Regions from separate parts of the Lentibacillus cibarius genome, predicted to be linked through region 1. Evidence: predicted binding sites of a transcription regulator. Region 1 holds the regulator's gene; the other holds the start of a gene.
The links. Region 1 encodes CtsR, which represses protease genes until heat stress. Its sites were predicted from a motif close to ATGGTCAATAAAGGTCAAACA; they were not measured.
Positions count from the first base shown of each region.

Region 2: the regulator CtsR is predicted to act here: its motif matches at 3,367-3,387, upstream of clpP (ATP-dependent Clp endopeptidase proteolytic subunit ClpP).

Region 1 covers NZ_VCIA01000001.1:2,012,833-2,025,114, reverse strand. The annotation lists gene radA (DNA repair protein RadA) at 1-856, opposite strand, end outside; gene clpC (ATP-dependent protease ATP-binding subunit ClpC) at 1,232-3,661, opposite strand; gene FFL34_RS09650 (protein arginine kinase) at 3,680-4,744, opposite strand; gene FFL34_RS09645 (UvrB/UvrC motif-containing protein) at 4,741-5,268, opposite strand; gene FFL34_RS09640 (CtsR family transcriptional regulator) at 5,285-5,752, opposite strand; gene FFL34_RS09635 (MgtC/SapB family protein) at 6,149-6,847, opposite strand; rRNA gene rrf (5S ribosomal RNA) at 7,025-7,140, opposite strand; rRNA gene FFL34_RS09625 (23S ribosomal RNA) at 7,272-10,190, opposite strand; rRNA gene FFL34_RS09620 (16S ribosomal RNA) at 10,429-11,994, opposite strand; tRNA gene FFL34_RS09615 (tRNA-Ala) at 12,164-12,239, opposite strand; tRNA gene FFL34_RS09610 (tRNA-Pro) at 12,244-12,282, opposite strand, start outside.
Region 2 covers NZ_VCIA01000001.1:738,869-751,150, forward strand. The annotation lists gene menA (1,4-dihydroxy-2-naphthoate octaprenyltransferase) at 1-317, shown strand, start outside; tRNA gene FFL34_RS03725 (tRNA-Gly) at 596-667, shown strand; tRNA gene FFL34_RS03730 (tRNA-Pro) at 674-750, shown strand; tRNA gene FFL34_RS03735 (tRNA-Ala) at 794-866, shown strand; gene FFL34_RS03740 (inorganic phosphate transporter) at 973-1,977, opposite strand; gene FFL34_RS03745 (DUF47 domain-containing protein) at 1,997-2,614, opposite strand; tRNA gene FFL34_RS03750 (tRNA-Arg) at 2,993-3,066, shown strand; gene clpP (ATP-dependent Clp endopeptidase proteolytic subunit ClpP) at 3,448-4,041, shown strand; gene FFL34_RS03760 (HPr family phosphocarrier protein) at 4,194-4,454, opposite strand; gene whiA (DNA-binding protein WhiA) at 4,631-5,581, opposite strand; gene FFL34_RS03770 (gluconeogenesis factor YvcK family protein) at 5,615-6,577, opposite strand; gene rapZ (RNase adapter RapZ) at 6,579-7,463, opposite strand; gene FFL34_RS03780 (NUDIX hydrolase) at 7,478-7,942, opposite strand; gene trxB (thioredoxin-disulfide reductase) at 8,306-9,259, opposite strand; gene FFL34_RS03790 (tetratricopeptide repeat protein) at 9,359-10,363, opposite strand; gene FFL34_RS03795 (glycerol-3-phosphate dehydrogenase/oxidase) at 10,545-12,206, opposite strand.

The sequences.
Region 1 (12,282 bases):
CTTCCAGGAAAATTTCAGAAGGATTCATAACTTCTCGCAGGCCTTCTTCCTTCATCTCAAAAATACCCATTTCATGTGTGCTTCCAAAGCGATTTTTAACACTGCGCAATATTCGATAGGTGTGATGCCGTTCACCTTCAAAATAAAGAACTGCATCGACCATATGCTCCAGCATCCGTGGTCCGGCGATTGCCCCTTCCTTCGTGACATGCCCGACAATAAAAATAGGAATGCCGTGTGATTTAGCCGTCTTCATTAATTCGTTCGTGCTTTCACGTACCTGAGAAACACTGCCAGGTGCACTTGTTACTTCTTCTCGGTAAACTGTTTGAATTGAATCAATCACAACAAAAGCGGGCTTGATTTGTTCAATTTGACTGACAATATCAAATAAATTAGTTTCGGATAATACGTAAAGTAAATCGGATGTGACGTCAAGACGGTCGGCACGTAGTTTCGTCTGTCGCATAGATTCCTCGCCTGAAATATAAAGGACGGGTAACTGCTTGTCTGCGAGCTGGGATGACACTTGCAGCAATAATGTTGACTTGCCTATACCGGGATCCCCACCAATAAGTACCAATGATCCAGGCACAACTCCACCGCCAAGTACCCGGTTGAATTCACGCATCGATGTTGTGATACGCGGTTCTTTTTTTGTTTCAACGGATGTAATGCTCTCTGGCTTACTAGCTGGCTTTGCGCCCCCACCCATTGTATGTCTTGTATTCACAGAAGATGCTTCCCATTCCTCAACTAGCGTATTCCAGCTCCCGCACCCGGGGCACTTACCCATCCATTTAGCAGATTCATAGCCGCAGTCCTGACATACATATTTCGTTTTACGTTTTGCCAATGTTATCGTTCTCCTTTGCTACATCCCTATTATATACCAAATACACTACATGAAAGTTACAGATTTCTATCAATCACATAAAAAATTACCATATTTGTTCCACACTTCTAAGTATAACATGTTTATGTTCAAGCCGCTCGATGGATCAAAGGCACAAGTGCACTCGCAGGCTAAGACGTGACGTCCTGTCGCAACGACTGCATTAATATATCCTGTGCGTCAAGGCTGACGTGGCTGATTTGGTACGTTGTCCGTAGCAACCTAAGTCTATCTTTCTTAAGCAAAAAAACTGGAAGGTGACGGACCCTCCAGTTTTTTACTAATGGTGATTTGCCTACGTGGATGCTGAAAAACCATGACTATACACTAAAAAGTTTACGACAGAATAGTAAATGCTCCCTTATTATTTAAGCCGATTTTTACCTTTTCGCCTTTTGTGATTGTCTCCTTCAACAATTCTTCCGACAGCATATCTTCAATATTTTTCTGAATGGATCTGCGTAACGGCCGGGCACCATATTCAGGATCGAAGCCTTCGTCGGCAATCTTTTCAACTGCCTTATCCGTTAGTGTAAATTCAATACCTTGTTCTTGCAGTCTGGTTTGCAGTTGTTTGACCATTAACTGCACAATATATTTCATATGCTTTCGTTCTAGCGAATGGAAAACAATCGTCTCATCGATTCGGTTCAAGAATTCTGGCCGGAATGCTTTTTTCAGTTCTTCGGTTACTTTTGATTTCATATTTTTGTAGTCCTGCTCTTCATCATCAAGCGTGAATCCAACATACTTGTTTCGCTTCAGTTCATTAGCACCAACGTTAGATGTCATGATTAGGACAGTATTGCGGAAATCAACGACACGCCCTTTGGCATCTGTCAGCCTTCCATCTTCCAGCACTTGCAGTAGAATGTTGAATACTTCCGGATGGGCCTTTTCCACTTCGTCTAGTAAAACGACCGAATACGGCTTCGTACGGACTTTTTCCGTCAGCTGGCCCCCTTCATCATACCCGACATATCCTGGAGGTGATCCAACAAGCCGGCTGGTCGCATGTTTTTCCATGTACTCGGACATGTCTATGCGAATCATGGCCTCCTCATCAGCAAACATAGACTCAGCAAGTGCTCGTGCTAGTTCCGTTTTCCCTACACCAGTTGGTCCAAGAAAAATGAACGAGCCAATTGGGCGCTTTGGATCCTTCAAACCGGCACGTGCCCTACGGATAGCTTTAGCAACAGCATCAACAGCCTCTTCCTGGCCGATGACCCGATCATGCAGTGTCTTTTCCAAATTCAGAAGGCGCTCACTTTCATCCTTTGTCAGCCGGGAAACAGGCACACCCGTCCAAGTCGAAACAACTTTCGCTATGTCTTCCACTAGCACTTCCGACGACTCCTGTCCTTGCTTTTCTTTCCATTGTGTCTTTGTTTCGTCTAGTTCTTCACGAAGCCGTTGTTCTGAATCACGCAAAGAAGCAGCTTTCTCAAACTCTTGGCTCTGTACGGCAGAATCTTTTTCTTTTCGCACGTCCGCGAGCTTCTGCTCCAACTCTTTTAAATCCGGGGGAATCGCATAGGAACGCAAACGAACTTTAGATCCCGCCTCGTCGATTAAGTCAATGGCTTTGTCAGGCAGAAAACGGTCTGTAATATAACGATCGGACAATGAGGTGGCCGCTTCAATCGCCTCATCAGTGATTGTTACACGGTGGTGTGCTTCATAACGGTCGCGCAACCCTTGTAAAATCTGCTCCGTTTCATCCAATGTTGGCTCGTCGACTTGAATCGGCTGGAACCTGCGTTCGAGTGCTGCATCCTTTTCGATATATTTACGGTATTCATCTAACGTGGTAGCGCCAATGCATTGTAGTTCACCACGAGATAAAGCTGGCTTTAGTATATTGGAAGCGTCAATCGCACCTTCTGCGCCGCCCGCTCCAATCAATGTATGCAATTCGTCAATGAATAATATGATATTGGATGCCTGGCGTATCTCCTCCATTACTTTCTTAAGTCGGTCCTCGAATTCACCACGGTATTTCGTCCCAGCTACGACAGTACCCATGTCAAGGGTCATCACCCGTTTGTCCCGCAGTATCTCTGGTACTTCATTTTGGACGATTTGTTGTGCCAGACCTTCCGCAACGGCCGTTTTACCGACTCCTGGCTCCCCAATTAAGACCGGATTGTTTTTTGTGCGGCGACTAAGAACCTCTATCACCCGCTCAATCTCCTTACTACGGCCGATAACAGGGTCAACATTGCCTTCTTTCGCACTTTCAGTCAAATCACGAGCCAGTGAATCGAGTGTTGGTGTGTTAGCATTTGATGACTGTGCGCCACGACCCTGACGACCAGCTTGCGATTCATTACTTCCCAACAGTTGGAGTACTTGTTGGCGTGCCTTGTTCAGGCTGACACCAAGATTATTCAGCACACGTGCCGCAACACCTTCACCTTCACGTATGAGACCAAGCAAAATATGCTCGGTACCAACATAGGAATGCCCCAGTTTACGTGCTTCATCCTGTGACAACTCGACTACTTTCTTAGCTCTTGGGGTGTAATGAACCGTCTGCATCGGTTGTTTCCCGGAACCGATCAGTTTTTCCACCTCTTCCTGAATTTTGGCGACCTCTAAGCCTAGCGATTCCAATGCTTTAGCTGCAATTCCGTTACCTTCACTGACAAGGCCGAGCAGGATATGTTCGGTTCCTATATTATTATGTCCGAGGCGTACAGCTTCCTCTTGGGAAAGCGCCAGCACCTTTTGCGCTCGTTCTGTAAAACGTCCAAACATCATAGTTATTTCTCCTCCTAACTAATTTTCCAGTTGTATACGTTCACGAATAAGGGATGCTCTTAATACATCACGTTCATTGGGGGCCAGCGACTTTTTAGCATACTGCTGCAGGAATCCCGGCTGTGTCAACACCATTAATTCATTCAATATACTTCTTGAAACATTCTCAATAACACCCAAGTCAATACCAAGTCTTACGTCTGATAAACAGGATGCCGCTTCTTTAGACTCAATAATACGGCTATAAGCCAATATCCCATACGAGCGGTATATCCGGTCTTCGAGACGCTTTGCTGACTGTTCCATTATCCTATTTCTTGCTTTACGCTCCTGCTCAATAAGCTGACCGGCAACACTTTGCAAGTCCTCAACAATATCTTCTTCTGATTTGCCAAGAGTGATCTGGTTTGATATCTGGAAGACATTTCCCTTTGCTTCACTGCCCTCTCCATAAATACCACGTACGACAAGGCCTAGTTGATTGATTGCCGGTATCATCCGATTAATCTGCTGTGTCCACGCTAGTGCAGGCAAGTGCATCATAACGGACGCACGCATCCCTGTTCCGACATTTGTGGGACAACCAGTTAAGTAACCACGCTTTTCATCAAACGCGTAGTTCACCTTTTCTTCCAGCCAATCATCTAATTCAAAGACTTTTTCAAGTGCTTTTGTAAGCTGAAAACCAGGATAATAAAGCTGAAGACGAAGGTGATCTTCCTCATTGACCATAATCGATACTTGTTCATTTTTCGATATCAATACGGCTGATGAATGATCCTGCTCTGCTAGGTGTGGACTAATTAAATGCTTCTCCACAAGCACACGTCTCTCCACTGGCGACAGTTTTTGAATAGGTATAAATGAAAACTCCTGATAATCCTGGAATGACTGATGCTCATATTCCTCCCTGATAAAGGAACTGATGTGCTCCAAATCAGACTCATCAGCCAGGATTGGAAAGGAATATTGGGAAAAGTTTCGTGCTAGTCGAATTCTGCTACTTAAAACAATATCGCTATCAGGTCCATCCTCTCGCATCCATGGGCTGATTGCCTCATTCATAAACTGCTGCAGTGTCATGCCTCGTCACCCCCTATTTCCTTTTCTAGCTCTTTAATTTTATCCCGGACTGTCGCGGCCTCCTCAAACGCTTCATTTTTTATTAACCGCTGCAATTCATCCCTATAGGCATCAACCTGTTTTCTGATACGCATATCCCCACCTTTACGGGCAGGAATTTTTCCATGATGTGTTGTGTTGCCGCTATGTACACGGCGAAAGATTGGATCAAGATAGTCTTCAAATGTCTGATAGCATTGTGAACAGCCAAATTTTCCAACTCGCTTAAACTCTGACAGTGTCATTTCACATTGTGGACATTGCAAATTACTCATCTGTTGTCGTGCCGTATTTTGCTGGTTTTCATTCGTTGAAGTAAATAGTCCTGACAACAAATGGTGTAATGAGTATCCTTCCTCTGGATAAGTCATGTAGCCTTTTTCTTTAGCACATACCTCACATACATACACCTCGGTTTTGTCACCATTAATAACTTGGGTGAAGTGAAGCGTTGCAGGACGTTGGTGACATTCCTGACATTCCATGACTGTTCCCCCCTTATCATTTATTCAAATATTTTAAAGTGGTTAGCATTGAAGTCATAATCCGCGCGCGAATTTCATCACGCAAAGGCAGCTGAAAAGCGAGTGTTTCCCTTTCAATAGCACTTAGCATAATTTTTACCTCACGTTTGGTAACAAGCTCTTCCTCCAGCAATCGCTCCATTACATCAAACGCCGCCTGCTGTGAACAGCTTGGGTTAATCATACCTATAATATCATCAATTAAGTCCGCCCCATCCTGATGCTTAATCCGGATGATACGGATGTAGCCACCACCTCCGCGTTTACTCTCTACTATATATCCTTTTTCCATAGTAAAGCGTGTTTTAATCACATAATTGATTTGTGACGGAACACATTGAAACCGATCAGCAAGCTCGCTGCGTTTTATATCAATCGCATCTTTACCGGCGGTTTCTAGAATCTGCTTTAAGTATTCTTCAATGATGTCCGAGATGTTCCGCATAAACCCTCCTCCTCTTACCATATGAGTGAACTCGTATATTTTTCCTATCATTTATTTAATTTGACTTTGACTATCTTTGACTTTACTTTTATTATACGATATACACACTGAGATGCAAGGGATATCTATTCCTATTATAGACAATTCTGGGTCAGATGAAACATTTGAAGAAACAGCTTAATGTAAACTAATTCAAGCACAGCAGATTATCAATGGTATAAACAAAGGCGCAAATTCCCTTGCAGACTAAGAACGCGACGTCCTGTCGCAACACCTAAGCTAGCACGTCCTGTACGTCGGAGCTGAACGTGGCTTACCTTGCAAGTAAAAGTTATATCGCCAAATTTTATAGATTCTGATCCTTTTAAAAAAACCTGTATGATACAAGGTTTAAATTTATTGCCGTTCAGCAGCACTTTTAACATAATCAAGTTTTGTTATGTCCTCGAAAAGGGAAACACGATCCAACCCCTTATCAGCAACAATTGTTATAAATATGTTGCGAAGATTATCCTCTGTCCGATTGACTTCGACGTGCTTTATAGTCAAATGGTGTGACTCAAAAATTGCTACTACATTGTTGAGTTCCAGTCCGGGCATTGCCGCTATTTCAATGAGGTACGATGATTTTCCTTTCTTAAATAACCGTTCCAAGTTATTTAAAAAAATAAGACTCAAAAGAATAATAAATGTTGTTACTACTGCGGGTGCGTACATACCAGCGCCGGTAACTAACCCTAGACCTGCAACTGTCCAAATTGACGCAGCAGTTGTCAAACCGCGAATTGTCATCCCATTAACAATAATAGTACCGGCACCTAAAAAACCAATACCACTAATGACATAAGAGGGAATACGTGCCGGGTCAAACCGAATATTATCATATGCATCAATTAACGATTCAAACCCATACAAAGAAAGAAGCATCATTAAACATGAGCCCACCCCAACCAAAATATGTGTCCGAAACCCGGCGGAGTGGTTTTTCAATTCCCGTTCAAATCCGATTAATCCAGACAAGACTAAAGCAATTATAATTCTTATCATAATGGTTAAAAAGTGATCCCCGATAAGCTGATCCATATATTCACTCATATGTCTCCCCTCCTCTCACCATTATATTTATCCGTCATTTTAAAATGCAATCTCAGTAAATATTCAATTAGATGGTATCCGATAAAAAAAGTAATCGGTAATTTTGCTCCCAATATTTTTTAATCTAATATAAAGAGGCTGACCCATAATTGTATGGATCAGCCTCCTTATTATTTTGCCTGGCAGCGTCCTACGCTTGCAGGGGCAAGGCCCCAACTACCATCGGCGCTGGAGAGCTTAACTGCTGTGTTCGGCATGGGAACAGGTGTGTCCTCTCCGCCATCGCCACCAGACATGTTGGAATGTTGTTAGTCACTATATTTAAAGACAAGAACTATTATAGCATTTTCTTCGGAAAATGCAAGGGTTTTTTTACATTTACACCCTAAAAACTAAATAAGAGTGTGATTCAACGACCATAGTAGTAGTTAAGTCCTCGATCGATTAGTATCCGTCAGCTCCACGTGTCACCACGCTTCCACCTCGGACCTATCAACCTCATCGTCTCTGAGGGATCTTACTCACTCGAAGTGATGGGAAGTTTCATCTTGAGGGGGGCTTCATGCTTAGATGCTTTCAGCACTTATCCTTACCACACGTAGCTACCCAGCTGTGCTCCTGGCGGAACAACTGGTACACCAGCGGTGTGTCCATCCCGGTCCTCTCGTACTAAGGACAGCTCCTCTCAAACATCCAGCGCCCACGACGGATAGGGACCGAACTGTCTCACGACGTTCTGAACCCAGCTCGCGTACCGCTTTAATGGGCGAACAGCCCAACCCTTGGGACCGACTACAGCCCCAGGATGCGATGAGCCGACATCGAGGTGCCAAACCTCCCCGTCGATGTGAACTCTTGGGGGAGATAAGCCTGTTATCCCCGGGGTAGCTTTTATCCGTTGAGCGATGGCCCTTCCATGCGGAACCACCGGATCACTAAGCCCGACTTTCGTCCCTGCTCGACTTGTAGGTCTCGCAGTCAAGCTCCCTTGTGCCTTTACACGCCATGAATGATTTCCAACCATTCTGAGGGAACCTTTGGGCGCCTCCGTTACTTTTTGGGAGGCGACCGCCCCAGTCAAACTGCCTGCCTGAAACTGTCTCCGGGCCGGATGACGGCCCTGGGTTAGAATGTTCGTACAGCCAGGGTGGTATCCCACGGGTGCCTCCGCGTAAGCTAGCGCTCACGCTTCGACGGCTCCCACCTATCCTGTACAAGCTGTACCAACATTCAATATCAAGGTGCAGTAAAGCTCCACGGGGTCTTTCCGTCCTGTCGCGGGTAATGCGCATCTTCACGCATAGTATAATTTCACCGGGTCTCTCGTTGAGACAGTGCCCAAGTCGTTGCACCTTTCGTGCGGGTCGGAACTTACCCGACAAGGAATTTCGCTACCTTAGGACCGTTATAGTTACGGCCGCCGTTTACTGGGGCTTCGGTTCAACGCTTCGCCCGAAGGCTAACGCATCCCCTTAACCTTCCAGCACCGGGCAGGTGTCAGCCCCTATACTTCGCCTTTCGGCTTCGCAGAGACCTGTGTTTTTGGTAAACAGTCGCTTGGGCCTATTCACTGCGGCTCAGACTCAGCCTGAGCACCCCTTCTCCCTAGGTTACGGGGTCATTTTGCCGAGTTCCTTAACGAGAGTTCTCCCGATCACCTTCGGATATTCTCCGCGCCTACCTGTGTCGGTTTGCGGTACGGGCACCTGTGAACTCACTAGAGGCTTTTCTTGGCAGTGTGGAATCCGGAACTTCGGTCACAATTGACCTCCCCATCACAGCTTGGAATTATTGGACGGATTTGCCTGCCCAACTTCCTCACTGCTTGGACGCACACTTCCAATGGTGCGCTTTCCATATCCTGCTGCGTCCCCCCATCGTTCAAATGCTCACGAGGTGGTACAGGAATATCTGCCTGTTATCCATCGCCTACGCCTTTCGGCCTCGGCTTAGGTCCCGACTAACCCTGAGCGGACGAGCCTTCCTCAGGAATCCTTAGGCATTCGGTGAAAGAGATTCTCACTCTTTTTTCGCTACTCATACCGGCATTCTCACTTCCAGGCGCTCCACCAGTCCTCACGGTCTGACTTCACAGCACCTGGAACGCTCTCCTACCATTGTTCGTAAGAACAATCCGCAGCTTCGGTGATACGTTTAGCCCCGGTACATTTTCGGCGCAGCGTCACTCGACCAGTGAGCTATTACGCACTCTTTAAATGATGGCTGCTTCTAAGCCAACATACTGGTTGTCTGGGCAACGCCACATCCTTTTCCACTTAACGTATACTTAGGGACCTTAGCTGGCGGTCCGGGCTGTTTCCCTTTCGACTATGAACCTTATCACCCATAGTCTGACTCCCAAGGTTTCACGTTGCTGGCATTCGGAGTTTGACTGAATTCGGTAACCCGATAAGGGCCCCTCGTCCAATCAGTGCTCTACCTCCAGAACGTATACCTTGAGGCTAGCCCTAAAGCTATTTCGGAGAGAACCAGCTATCTCCGTGTTCGATTGGCATTTCACCCCTACCCACACCTCATCCCCGCATTTTTCAACATACGTGGGTTCGGGCCTCCTGTCAGTGTTACCTGACCTTCACCCTGGACATGGGTAGATCACACGGTTTCGGGTCTGCGCCCGTATACTTCATCGCCCTGTTCAGACTCGCTTTCGCTGCGGCTCCGTGTCTTCCACTTAACCTTGCATACGAACGCAACTCGCCGGTCCATTCTACAAAAGGTACGCCGTCACCCATAAATGGGCTCCGACTACTTGTAGGCACACGGTTTCAGGTTCTATTTCACTCCCCTTCCGGGGTGCTTTTCACCTTTCCCTCACGGTACTGGTTCACTATCGGTCACTGGGTAGTATTTAGCCTTGGGAGATGGTCCTCCCGGATTCCGACGGAATTTCTCGTGTTCCGCCGTACTCAGGATCCACTCCGGAGGAAACTGCCTTTCGACTACAGGGCTCTTACCTTCTTTGGCCGGCCATTCCAGGCCATTTCGTCTAAGCAGTTTCTTGATAACTCCGATGGAGTGTCCTACAACCCCGAAAAGCAAGCTTTTCGGTTTGGGCTGGTTCCGTTTCGCTCGCCGCTACTCAGGAAATCGCGTTTGCTTTCTCTTCCTCCGGGTACTGAGATGTTTCAGTTCCCCGGGTTTGCCTTGCGTATCCTATGTATTTAGATACGCATACTATCCCATTACGGACAGCGGGTTCCCCCATTCGGAAATCCCCGAATCACAGTTTGCTTACAACTCCCCGAGGCATATCGGTGTTAGTCCCGTCCTTCATCGGCTCCCAGTGCCAAGGCATTCACCGTGCGCCCTTGATCACTTAACTATTAATCCAGCTTCAGCTCCTATAAACAGTCGCTTAAGCTTTTTGCTTGATGTCGTTGAATACTTTACTCTTATTTAGTTTTCAAGGTGCAAATAACGCCACCATATATGGTGGGCTACAATGAGGGTTCACTCCCTCAAAACTGAACCAAACAACCGAGTATGACTTTTATAATCTAACTTCAATGTCTACCGATAGTATATCGATGACAAGAAGCTTCCGTTTATATATTCCTTAGAAAGGAGGTGATCCAGCCGCACCTTCCGATACGGCTACCTTGTTACGACTTCACCCCAATCATTGGCCCCACCTTCGGCGGCTGGCTCCAAATGGTTACCTCACCGACTTCGGGTGTTGCCAACTCTCGTGGTGTGACGGGCGGTGTGTACAAGGCCCGGGAACGTATTCACCGCGGCATGCTGATCCGCGATTACTAGCGATTCCGGCTTCATACAGGCGAGTTGCAGCCTGCAATCCGAACTGAGAATGGTTTTATGGGATTTGCTTCACCTCACGGATTCGCTTCCCTTTGTTCCATCCATTGTAGCACGTGTGTAGCCCAGGTCATAAGGGGCATGATGATTTGACGTCATCCCCGCCTTCCTCCGGTTTGTCACCGGCAGTCACCTTAGAGTGCCCAACTGAATGCTGGCAACTAAGATCAAGGGTTGCGCTCGTTACGGGACTTAACCCAACATCTCACGACACGAGCTGACGACAACCATGCACCACCTGTCACTCTGTCCCCGAAGGGAACACGGTATCTCTACCGCTGTCAGAGGATGTCAAGACCTGGTAAGGTTCTTCGCGTTGCTTCGAATTAAACCACATGCTCCACCGCTTGTGCGGGCCCCCGTCAATTCTTTTGAGTTTCAGCCTTGCGGCCGTACTCCCCAGGCGGAGTGCTTAATGCGTTAACTTCAGCACAAAGGGGCGGAAACCCCCTAACACCTAGCACTCAACGTTTACGGCGTGGACTACCAGGGTATCTAATCCTGTTCGCTACCCACGCTTTCGCGCCTCAGCGTCAGTTACAGACCAGAGAGTCGCCTTCGCCACTGGTGTTCCTCCACATCTCTACGCATTTCACCGCTACACGTGGAATTCCACTCTCCTCTTCTGCACTCAAGCCTCCCAGTTTCCAATGACCGCTCGCGGTTAAGCCACGAGATTTCACATCAGACTTAAAAGACCGCCTGCGCGCGCTTTACGCCCAATAATTCCGGACAACGCTTGCCCCCTACGTATTACCGCGGCTGCTGGCACGTAGTTAGCCGGGGCTTTCTGGTCAGGTACCGTCAAGGCATCGCCCTATTCGAACAATGCTTGTTCTTCCCTGGCAACAGAGTTTTACGATCCGAAGACCTTCATCACTCACGCGGCGTTGCTCCGTCAGACTTTCGTCCATTGCGGAAGATTCCCTACTGCTGCCTCCCGTAGGAGTCTGGGCCGTGTCTCAGTCCCAGTGTGGCCGATCACCCTCTCAGGTCGGCTACGCATCGTCGCCTTGGTGAGCTTTTACCTCACCAACTAACTAATGCGCCGCGGGCCCATCTGTAAGTGGCAGCTAAAAGCCGCCTTTTAGCTTTCTCCCATGCGAGAAAAAGTATCATCCGGTATTAGCTCACGTTTCCGCGAGTTATCCCGATCTTATAGGTAGGTTGCCCACGTGTTACTCACCCGTCCGCCGCTCGTTCCACAGGCGCATGCCCCGAAGGGCAATTGCCTGCTTCCCGCGCTCGACTTGCATGTATTAGGCACGCCGCCAGCGTTCGTCCTGAGCCAAGATCAAACTCTCAAAAAAGTTTGTGATAAGACTGACACCAATCAGTCTTCATGTCTTAGCTTTAAAATTAATTCAGGGGATTGAAGTCTTCATTAAATCAAATGATTTAAAATCTGACTCCTCACCTCTGACATCTTTTGTCATACTGGCTGTTTTGTTCAGTTTTCAAAGAGCGAATCATCAAATATGGTGGAGCCTAGCGGGATCGAACCGCTGACCTCCTGCGTGCAAAGCAGGCGCTCTCCCAGCTGAGCTAAGGCCCCACAATGGTCGGGAAGACAGGATTTGAACCTGCGACCCCATGGT
Region 2 (12,282 bases), 1.3 Mb from region 1:
TGACTAACAATATACGAGACATAGAGAAAGATCACACCTTCCGTCATACACTAGCAACAACACTCGGACGCTTTAAGGCTGTAAATTTGCTGACTGCCTTGCTTACGCTTAGCTATATCACTGTTATAGGATTAGTAGTTAGCAATGTTGTTCCATGGTCGGCTACACTTGTTTTATTAGCTTTACCATTGGCCTTCCGACTTCGCTGGTCTTTTCGGAAAAAAGCCAAACGCGCAGAGGAGTTAGCAGGTATGAAATGGGCAGCATGGCACCATTGGGCATTTGGACTATTATTCGCAATCGGTGTATGGTTATAAGTCAATAATCTTAATATATACAATTTGGTATTATTGCAACAATCACATCCGGAATTATATTTAGTCAATGTTTCCAGATAAACCAATTACGAAACGGCAGGGATAGCGGGCCTCTTCCCTGTCCCATCTGGAATTAATGCTTTTCACGTGTTTCAAAAGACTACTTTTTTAACTAAAGATATTGACATTATTAGTTATCAGTCGTACAATAAATATTGTCGTTATAAAAAACTAGGCTCTCGCTTCTATTAATTTTTCCAGCTAACGAGCTAACCAATGCGGAAGTAGTTCAGTGGTAGAACACCACCTTCCCAAGGTGGGAGTCGCGGGTTCGAGTCCCGTTTTCCGCTCTAGTACGGGAAGTAGCTTAGTTTGGTAGAGTGCCACGTTCGGGACGTGGAGGTCGCAGGTTCAAATCCTGTCTTCCCGACCATTCCAATACATGAGTGCATAACATTTATACTAATTATATAAACGGGGCCTTAGCTCAGCTGGGAGAGCGCCTGCTTTGCACGCAGGAGGTCAGCGGTTCGATCCCGCTAGGCTCCATCACAAAAAGGAAAGTGGAGTGACAACATGTCGCTCCGCTTTCCTTTTTTCTGTTTCCTAATTCAAAGACGGACACAGAGGACAGATTCATGAACCTGTTCGGCGCCTAAAAGAAAGGAAATAACTGCAATATAAACAGCACGAGGGCTCCGAGCAGAGCAGTCATCGGCAGTGTGATGACCCACGTAACGACCATACGTTGCGCAATGCCCCAATTAACGCCTTTTATGCGATGAGAAGTTCCCACCCCCATGATCGCAGTGGAAATGACGTGTGTTGTACTGACCGGCAAGTGAATGAGAGTCGCACCAAAGATCGTAGCGGCACCGGTCAAATCAGCAGCCACACCGTTTACCGGACGGATTTTCATAATTTTGCTGCCAACCGTTTTGATGATACGCCAGCCGCCTATCGATGTTCCCAATGCCATGGCAGTCGCACAACTCAACTGTACCCAAAACGGCACCTCTGTCGTCGTATGCACCCCACCGACAATGAGCGCCATCGTAATAATCCCCATGGACTTCTGTGCATCATTGGTGCCATGAGCGTACGATTGAACAGCTGCAGTGACCATCTGAATACGGCGGAATTGTTTATTGGTTTTGGCTAGATTTCGATTTTTAAATACAACCTTAATAATCGAATAAAGAATGTAGCCAACGACAAATGCGATCACCGGGGAAAAAATCAGCCCCTCAATAATGGAAATAAAACCACCGTACTGCACGGCACTAAAACCTTCCGAGGCAATAACAGCTCCAGCAATCGCACCAATAATAGCGTGCGACGAACTACTCGGAATCCCAAATAGCCACGTAATCAAATTCCAGGTAATAGCTGAAATTAACGCAGCAAGAATCATGGTTGTCCCATTTTGCAGGTCAAATGGATTCGCTATGCCGCTCGTAATCGTTTGTGCTACACCTGTGAATGTCAGTGCACCAAGAAAATTCATGACCGCCGCCAATATAATAGCACGCCTCGGGGTAAGGGCTTTAGTTGATACAGACGTTGCGATAGCGTTAGCCGTATCATGAAATCCATTGATAAAATCAAATATAAGTGCAAATATAACAATAAAAACAACAACGAAAAGTAAACTATTCATAACCGTATGATGCCCCTTATCACGCGTTCTTCATGATGATACTTTGCATAATATTAGCAACGTCCTCGTAATCATCCGCAATTTGTTCCAATGTTTCATAAATTTCCTTGTACTGGATTACCTTTATCGGGTTCGCTTCATTTTGAAATAACCCCTTCATGGAATTGCGATATAAATCGTCGCACTTGCTTTCATAATCCTTTATTTGAATCGCATGCTTTTCCATGTCTTTTAAGTTACTATCCGCAAACAATTCAAGAGCCAACGAAATTTCTTTGGAACATTTTTGAATATAATCGGTAAACTGATCAATATATTTATCGGACGAATAAATTTGATGAATATCCATTAATGCCGTGAATTCTTCCATCCCATCAATCAAATCGTCAAGGTTCATCGTCAACTGCATAATGTCTTCACGTTCAATCGGCGTGATGAACACATGGTTCAGATGCTGAAGGATGCCATGCACTTTTTCATCTGCTTCCGTCTCATACTGTTTCATCGTCAACGCGAATTCCTGCAGTGTATTATCATCCTTCACCTTAAATGTAAGAAAATAGTCTGTCGCTTCACTAAGATGTTTAGCAAAGTCCACTAAATATGCTGTAATCTTGTCCGGCTTTTTATTAAAAATACCCATGTGCGACCCCCCAAATAAGATTTAAGCAAACATATAACTCGACTTCTACGCAAATTATTATACGCTTTTCCCATTCATATTGCATCCTTTAATACTACCTACTACTTAACTTAGCTAAAAGTCTACAGCTTACCCGTTAACTAACTGGTGAAATAAGAACATATTGCGCAATACTTCTTCAACTTCGCCTCGCCAATTAACGTTCCGAGAACACCGTTTGAACAGCTTATTTGTAATAAGTGTGTTCAGGTTTACGAAGAATAACAACTTTACAAATAATAGTTTATCAGCAGAAATTAAAACAAAGTACTTGTTAAAAAGTGATTTAGGCGTTATAATATCAATTGTGTTTGCAAAGATTATTAATCGAATGCGCTCGTAGCTCAGCTGGATAGAGCACTGGTTTCCGGTACCAGGGGTCGGGGGTTCAAGTCCTCCCGGGCGCGCTATAATGAAGACAAGACAAGCGATGCACCTGATGCGAGTTCCTTGTCTTTTTTTGTGTAAATAAAGGATGAAGAATTCTCCTTCTTATCTAGCTGGTGTGTTTGACTCATGCCAGTGGAATTATTGGTGGTGAACATCAGTCAATACATAGTGTTTATGTTTGTTTTATAATATCGTTCATAATTTTTATTCTTTGAAGTTATACATAAATAAATACAGACTTCCCTAGTAAAAGGTTTATTTTCCCAATTATAGGGAATGATGATTAAAGAATTTTTTAGGGAGGATAGGCTACTTTTCATTTGACCTTTTTTGACCTATTAGTTATGATTAAATTATCCGATATATGGATGAATTAGCTATATAAGGAGGAAGAACACATGAATCTGATACCAACAGTTATTGAACAGACAAACCGTGGGGAACGTGCATATGATATTTACTCACGCCTTTTAAAAGACCGTATAATCATGCTTGGTAGCGGAATTGACGATAATGTGGCTAACACAATCGTTGCACAGCTACTCTTTTTGGAAGCGGAAGATCCGGATAAGGACATCTCTCTTTACATTAACTCACCAGGTGGCTCTATAACTGCCGGCATGGCAATTTATGACACAATGCAATTCATCAAATCCGATGTGTCAACAATCTGCACTGGTATGGCGGCATCAATGGGGGCATTTCTACTTGCAGCTGGTGAAAAAGGTAAACGTTATGCACTACCAAACAGTGAAGTGATGATTCACCAACCATTGGGCGGAACACAAGGTCAAGCATCTGACATTGAAATCCATGCGCGCCGTATTATTGAAATGCGCGAAAAACTGAACAAAATTCTGTCCGAACGCACTGGTCAACCAATAGAAGTAGTTGAACGGGATACAGATCGCGACAACTTCATGTCCGCTGAAGAGTCCAAGGAATATGGACTAATTGACAAAGTATTGAAGCGGCAATCCGATAAAAACTAATACTATTATAGAGAATTCGGCATTCGCTGCGTTTTATAAGTGGGTGCCGGATTTTTTGTGTACTTGAAAGGGCTGCATACACTTTCATACAGCCCTTTCATTCTATCAATTTACATCCAATTTTTTAGCAATCTGAAGTGACTTCCCGTTTATCATACGGTTGTTTTTGAAACAAAGGTAATTAAATTATGCAATGCTGTTTCTTCATCTGCGCCTTCTGCAATAAGTTTGATTGTTTCCCCAGTAGTAATTGCTAAGCTCATCAATCCCATGATACTTTTTGCATTCACCCGTTTCCCATCTTTTTCGAGAAATAAATGTGCGGTGTATGTGTTTGCCTCCTGAACAAATTGGGCTGCGGGCCGCGCCTGCAAACCGGAAGCAAGCTCAACCTTGACTGATTTCTCAACCAATAGTTACATCCTCCCTCTGACTGCAATGGTTTTCAATTCTATAAAAAATAGCAGCAAGTTTCACACTTCAACTGCCTGCACAGGTGTACCCATGTATGCAATTAAAATCATGTGAATGACATGCCACTTATCTTCATCTAAGTTTAAAGCTATTATAGCACATTCCCCTAGATTATTCACTTCTTTGAAACCGCTCTTTCTTCCCTTAGTTTTTCGGCAAATTCGTCAATTTTCTTCAGTCGGTGATTCACACCGGATTTGGAGATTTTCCCGTTGGAGATGAGTTCTCCTAATTCTTTTAATGTGATATCCTGATGTTCAACCCTCAATACTGCAATTTCCCTAAGTTTTTCTGGGAGCACATCAAGACCGACCGTATTTTCAATAAATTGGATGTTTTCGATTTGACGGAATGCCGCACCAATGGTTTTGTTCAGATTGGCCGTTTCACAATTGACAAGTCGGTTTACTGAATTGCGCATGTCACGGACAATCCTGACATCCTCAAACTTAAATAAAGCATTGTGTGCGCCAATAATGCTTAAAAACTCTGTAATTTTCTCTGCCTCTTTTAAATACGTTATATACCCTTTTTTTCGTTCAAGCTGTCGAGCTCGAAGCTGGAAATCATTCAAAAGCTCCGTCAATGCATCATTATGCTCCTGATAAGCATTAAAAATTTCCAAATGATAGGAGGAAGTTTCCGGATTATTGATGGATCCACCTGCTAAAAAAGCCCCCCGTAAGTAGGATTTTCTGCAGCAGTCACGATCCAGATACTTATCAGGTATTTTCCGAGTAAACGTATATGGACCTTGCAAAACACCCAAATCAGTAAGCAATTCTTGAACATCTTCTTTCATGCGGACAATATACACATTATTCTTTTTCAGTTTCATTTTCTTTCGAACGAGCAATTCAACAGGAACAGAATATAACGATTTAATTAATGTATAGATACGTCGGGCAATCGCTGCGTTTTCCGTTTGAACATCAAGCGTATAAATGTTTCTAGCCATCGATAGGGCTCCGTTCATTCTGATGAGTGCTGCAAGTTCAGCATATTCGCAACATGTGTCCAATTCGATTCCGGTTAGTTCTTTTTTTATTTCTGAAGCAAAGGACAATCCCGCACACCTCCCTGTTCATTCTTCACCAGCTTATTCCCGATCAATAATGGAATATAGCAGTTTTGCTATTTTCTCTTTATCGTGACGTAACGTCGTTTTTGATGGATTAATAATATCACCTTCAATGATCTCAAGTCCCATATCTATTAGACGGTCGGTATCATAAACAACAGGGGTTGCATTCTCTTCTGCATAGACATCACGGATATGTGGACTGATTGGTTCATTGTGAACAACAATCGAATCAATACACGTCTCTCCGGTATGTTTACGAATGGCCTGAATATGGTCAGCTGCAGTATATGCTGTTGTTTCCCCTGCCTGTGTCATTACATTGCATACATAGACGACCTTACCCTTTGTTCGTGTGAGGGCTTCGTCCATTTGCGGTATAATCATATTAGGCAAGATACTTGTATACAAGCTACCAGGGGCTATCACGACCAAATCTGCATTTTCCACGGATTCCACTGCATGCGGAAGCGGCTGAACTGGCTCCGGACTTAAAAAAACACGCTCGATCTTTTTATTAGCCAAAGGAATATTCGATTCACCCGAAACGACGGTATCGTCTTCCATTTTGGCATGCAATGACAAGCTCTGGTTCGAAATAGGGTAAATATTCCCCTTCACATTCAAAACACGGGAAATTTCTTTAATACCAGTGAAAAAGTTGCCCGTAATCGACGTCATTGCTGCAAGAAGCAGGTTCCCCATCGAATGTCCGGAAAGTCCGTTTCTAGCATTAAACCTATGCTGAAACAGATCCAAAAGCATCGGCTCTGCATCAGATAATGCCGCAATAACATTACGTATGTCACCAGGTGCCGGTATCGCCATTTCATTCCGCAGACGTCCGGTACTCCCACCATCATCAGCAACCGTTACAAGGGCAGTTAACTCGATCGGCAAGTTTTTCAGACCACGTAGCAGGACGGGCATCCCCGTACCACCACCGATCACCGTAACATTTGGTTTATTTCCACGACCCATATTAAAAACCCTTTCTTTTGTCAATATCACGATGACTGACATGGGTAATATAATTTGTTGCAAGTTGTTTAGCGAAGTGTTGAGCGATAGCTACCGAGCGATGCTGCCCGCCAGTGCATCCAATCCCGACGACAAGCTGGGACTTGCCTTCTTTCTTATATTGGGGGAGCATAAACTGGAGTAAATCAAGCACCTTTTCATTAAATTTATGCGTGTCAGACCATTTGAATACATAGGAAGACACTTCGGAGTCCAATCCTGTCAACGGCTGCATTTGCGGTACATAATGCGGATTTGGCAAAAACCGTACATCGAACACCAAATCAGCATCAATTGGTATACCGTACTTATAACCAAACGACACCATATTAACTGAAAAAATTTCCTGTTTATCTTCCATGTATGCGTTTAGTATTTTTTCTCTTAATTGTTTTGGCTTTAACGTCGTCGTATCAATAATTCGTTGCGCCCTGCCCCGTAATTCATCAAGCATGGCGCGCTCCTTTTGAATACCTTCGAGTGGAAGGCCATCTGCGGCCAGTGGGTGGGAACGCCTCGTTTCCTTATACCTGGTTACAAGTTCCTCATCTTTTGCATCCAAGAAAAGAATGTGTTCATTTAACCAGTCTTCTTCCCCTAGTACGTCCAGTGCCCCAAACAAGGAATCAAAAAATTCCCTTCCTCGTAAATCCATGACAAGGGCGACTTTATGAATATTATTCCTCGAATCTTTCATTAGCTCTAAAAACTTGGGTAGGAGAGCCGGGGGCAAATTATCAACACAGTAATAGCCCAAATCCTCAAAGCTTTGAACAGCTACCGTTTTTCCTGCCCCCGACATCCCTGTAATAATAACCAGTTTGGTATCTTGTTCACTATTCCACATGCTAATTCTCCCCTTCATGAAGTTGTGGAGTCAAAACGCATTTGCAATAATTCGTAATCCTCCGTATACGAAAACGAACCGAATAGCATGTCGTTAGAAGAAAAGACATGAGCAAAAATCTTTCTGTCCCCTTCCGCCATTGGCAATTTGTGGATTGCGTCCAACGCCACCCACTCCAATTCTCCTTCTTTACAGTAACTTGCCAACTCTCCTTCAGAAGCCTTGCACATAAATGTGAACATCATCCACTCTTGCACAAGCTCATCACTACTGTAGATCATAAAAGTGAATGCACCAGTCAGTGAAGGATCAATTAGTTTCAGACCTGTTTCCTCCCAAAATTCACGAACGACGGATTCTTTAATCGTTTCCCCTTGCTCCATCTTACCGCCTGGGATTGCGTACCAACCCCGGCGCGGTTTTTTAATCAATAAAACTTTATCATTATCTATTAATATGCAATTTGTCACACGTTGCATTCCTAATTCACTTCTTTCAACTGAACTGTCCATAAACACTAAGGTTATTATACAATGAACAGCTACTAACCAACAAGTATATGCCAAAATAGAGCAAAAGCGTAAGGCAGAAGGATAAAGCGTCCATATTTAGACGAAAAAAATGCAGGTGCACAATCACCTGCAGAAAAACTAATTTATTTATAAAAAGGGGGTCAATTAGTTAATTCCATTGTAACGAATAATTGTTGCGTACGTATTACAGCGGCGTTAAAAAGCAATTACTTTCTAATGAATGGAACGCAACAATTAATCAAACAATGATTGGCATCGCCTAAGTTGTTCACGACAAAATTTCTTATTTACATCCTATCCGTATAACTTTTAGGATTGTGCGGCTTTGATTTCTTCCATTAAATCCTCAATATACTTCTGGGCTGTCTCCGCGGCGATACTTCCATCCCCAGTTGCTGTTACGATTTGTCGGAGTGATTTCTCCCGAATGTCACCCGCAGCAAAGATTCCCGGGATTGAAGTCTCCATATTTTCATTGGTTGGAATATATCCTTCTTCATTAGTAATACCCAAAGATTTAAATGGCTCATTCAACGGCAGCATGCCAATATAAATGAATACCCCATCGATTGGATGGTCATATTCTTCACCTGTCTGATTATTAGTGAGTGTGACGCTTTCTACCTTGCCACTTGGGCCATTAATTTGTTTTGCCTCTGTATCCCAGATGAATTCAATCTTGTCATTGTCAAATGCACGATCCTGCAGAATTTTTTGTGCACGCAATTCATCACGACGATGCACGATGGTAACTTTATTGGCAAAGCGTGTTAAATATATACCTTCTTCAACAGCGGAGTCCCCACCGCCGACTACGATAAGATCTTTTCCTTTAAAAAACGCTCCATCACATACAGCACAATAAGAAACGCCGCGTCCACCGAGCTCCTCTTCGCCCGGAATGCCAAGTTTCTTATACTGGGCACCAGTCGTAATAATTAACGCACGTGTATGATATTGCTTTTTCCCAGCAATGACTGTTTTATACTCACCATGATCCTCAACATCTTTAATATCACCGTACGCATACTCGGCACCAAACTTTTTCGCATGTTCGAACATATTATTGGATAAATCCGGTCCCGAAATGTATTCATAGCCAGGGTAGTTTTCTACATCTTCAGTATTCGCTACCTGGCCACCCGGAATACCGCGTTCAAGCATCAGTGTGTCCAAATTTGCACGTGAAGCATAAACTGCGGCAGTCATACCGGCAGGACCGGCACCAGCAATAATCACATCATAAATACGTTCTTCGGCCATATTATCAGCCCTTTCCACACTATTTCTTCCAAGTCATATTCATCATATAGTAAGACTATATATTCGTCTAATCTTATGCTCAAGCAAACAACTAAGCCGTTAGTCCGTAATCCAAGGAAGACCTTCATCAGCTAATTCGGTATGTCGTCTACAGCCTTTCTTCCATATAGAAAGTGCTTTTGAACACATATGAAGCTTATATGCTGTAATACTGTACCATTTATAATAGGAAAGGTGATTTTTCACCTTCTCCTCATTGATTGCCCGGAACCGTTTGAACGCCTCGTCGTGAACACCAGTTTGTGCGAATGTCACTGCTATTCGAAGTTTTTGCTGTTCGTGTACTGGATATACATTCAACAAAGCGTTTATATGCGTTTTGTGTTCTTCACGGCACAACTCATGATAAAAAACAGCTAAGTTAATGTGACTTGATAATGATTCTGGAGATTCCGCTAGTAGGTTGTATTCCATGTCAATTGCATCATCTCTGTAACCTGCAAAAAATAGGGTATACGCATAATCATGCCGTATATTCTCATGGCCCGGAAATAGAGCCATCATCTCTTCAAGCAATGGAAGTGCCTTGTCCCATGCTTGATGTTCCATATGAAAAAACACCGTCTCCTGATAAATGAGCAGTTCATCTTCTTCCTCAAATTCCCAGTCGTCATCTTCTTGTTCTTCATCAACCATCATTAAGTCAATTAAATGTTCCGCGTCTTCCCGCATATCACCATCAGGGTCTTTATCAAGATATGATTCTGCATACTTTTTTGCATCATTCAAGAGACCTAAATGGGCATAATTATTTGCAAGTAAGTAATAACAATCTGTATACTGATCACCTGATGACTCCAACACTTCATTCAACAATTCGTTAGCAGTGTGGTAAGAACCAATTTCGGTGTAGACAATAGACAACTGGCACTTATAAAGCGGATTTGTAGGAATTGCATCAACTGCTTTTTGCAGCCATTTTATCGCTATTTCGAACTTTCGCTTCTGAAAAGCTTCAACACCTTTTGTAAAATAGAAATCGCCGTCCGGTATAAAGGGGATAATATTCTCCTCATTTGGTGCTATTTTACTACGCTGTTTCATGCTAGCCCCCCTATTTATGTGTCAAATCTCGCCGAACAAAGTATACCACAATTGGCAGGCGAATAATATATGTATTTAAAAAGAAAAAGCAGTCCCAGTCAATTCCATCCAGACTGCAAACTGCTTTCACGCTGTTAGTATACTACAAAAGTGCTAATTCGACTCTCTGCTACATTGTCAATTATATAATGGGATGGACTGCTTCATCTAATAGTTGGTCAAGCTCTTCAGCATAAGCTTGCTTCTGTTCATCCGTCCATTGAAAAACGTTCGCCATATATGCAATAACATTATCCTTATGCTTTTTAACAAAGGCAATATCAAAAAACAACGCGCCTGTCCGACGTACAAAAAAGTCCACCGGTTTATAAGCCATTTCATACTTTATAGCGTAAATGAGTTCGGCAAAAACGACAGGATCAATTGCGGCGCTATGTGCGTTTGCTTGTTCCTCTTCGTACAATTCAAAGATTTTATCAATATTGGCACCATATTGCTGGATAAGTTGTGTGGTCACTTGTTCATGGATACCAAGGGCAGTCGCTTCAGCAATCTTCTGCTTTTTAAAGTCACGAAAGCCTGTTGAACCGCCTACTTCTCCGCCGGCTATCGGTAAATGCTTCGTTTCCGATTCACCGTACAAAATCCCTTCCTCTTCCTTAAGCTGCTTAACCACTGTATTAACGGCGTGTTCAGCCATTTTCCGATACCCTGTCAGTTTCCCACCTGCCATAGAGATTAGACCGGAATTCGATACAAAAATCTCGTCTTTCCGAGAAATTTCATCGGGATCATCCTTGCCTTCTTCGGCAATTAATGGCCTTAATCCAGCATAGCTTGATTCAACATCATCTACAGTTATAGCAAGTGATGGAAACATATAACGAATCGCATCAAGTAAATAATTCCTGTCATCTTCGGTCATTTTAGGATTAGCAATATCACCATTGTAACTTGTATCGGTCGTTCCCACATACGTTTTATCATTCCGTGGAATGGCAAAAATCATCCGGCCGTCCGGTGCATCAAAATAAATTGCCTGCTTAAGTGGAAAACGTTTTTTCGAGAACACCACATGAACCCCTTTTGTTAACTGAAGGGTTTTCCCTTTCTTGGATCCATCCATTTCACGAATGTCATCGACCCATGGACCACCGGCATTCACTATTTTCTTCGCATAAATATAGTGCTGTTCGCCAGTGATCTGATCTTCTACAATCGCACCGGTTACTTTTCCGGATTGATAGATAAGATCAACGACTTTGGCATAATTGACCGCATGCGCTCCTTTTTGAACAGCCTTTTTCATTACTTCAATGGTCAGTCGTGCGTCATCTGTTTTATATTCCACATAGATTCCAGCACCTTTAAGACCGTCCTTTTTAATAAGCGGTTCCTTATCCGCCGCCTCATCCGGACTTAGCATTTCCCTTCGTTCACTTTTCTTTACACCTGCCAGAAAATCATACACGCGAAGACCGATATTCGTTGTAAACGGTCCAAATGTACCACCTTTATAAAACGGCAGCATCATCCACTCAGGTGTGGTTACATGTGGGCCATTTTCATATACGATAGCCCGTTCTTTCCCGACTTCAGAAACCATTTTCACTTCAAATTGTTTTAAATAGCGCAAACCACCGTGAACAAGCTTGGTTGAACGGCTTGATGTACCAGCAGCAAAATCCTGCATTTCAACCACTGCCGTATTTAACCCTCGGGTAACCGCATCAAGCGCTATCCCGGAACCTGTAATACCACCACCGATCACGAGAACATCGAGCTGGGTATCTTTCATTTGTTGAAAAACGTTAGTACGCTGATAACTTGAGAAAACTGACATGTCCATCACCTCATATATAGTTTATATCTATTACACATCGTTAAACCCGAAAAAATTTTCTACCTAAAAAAAGAAA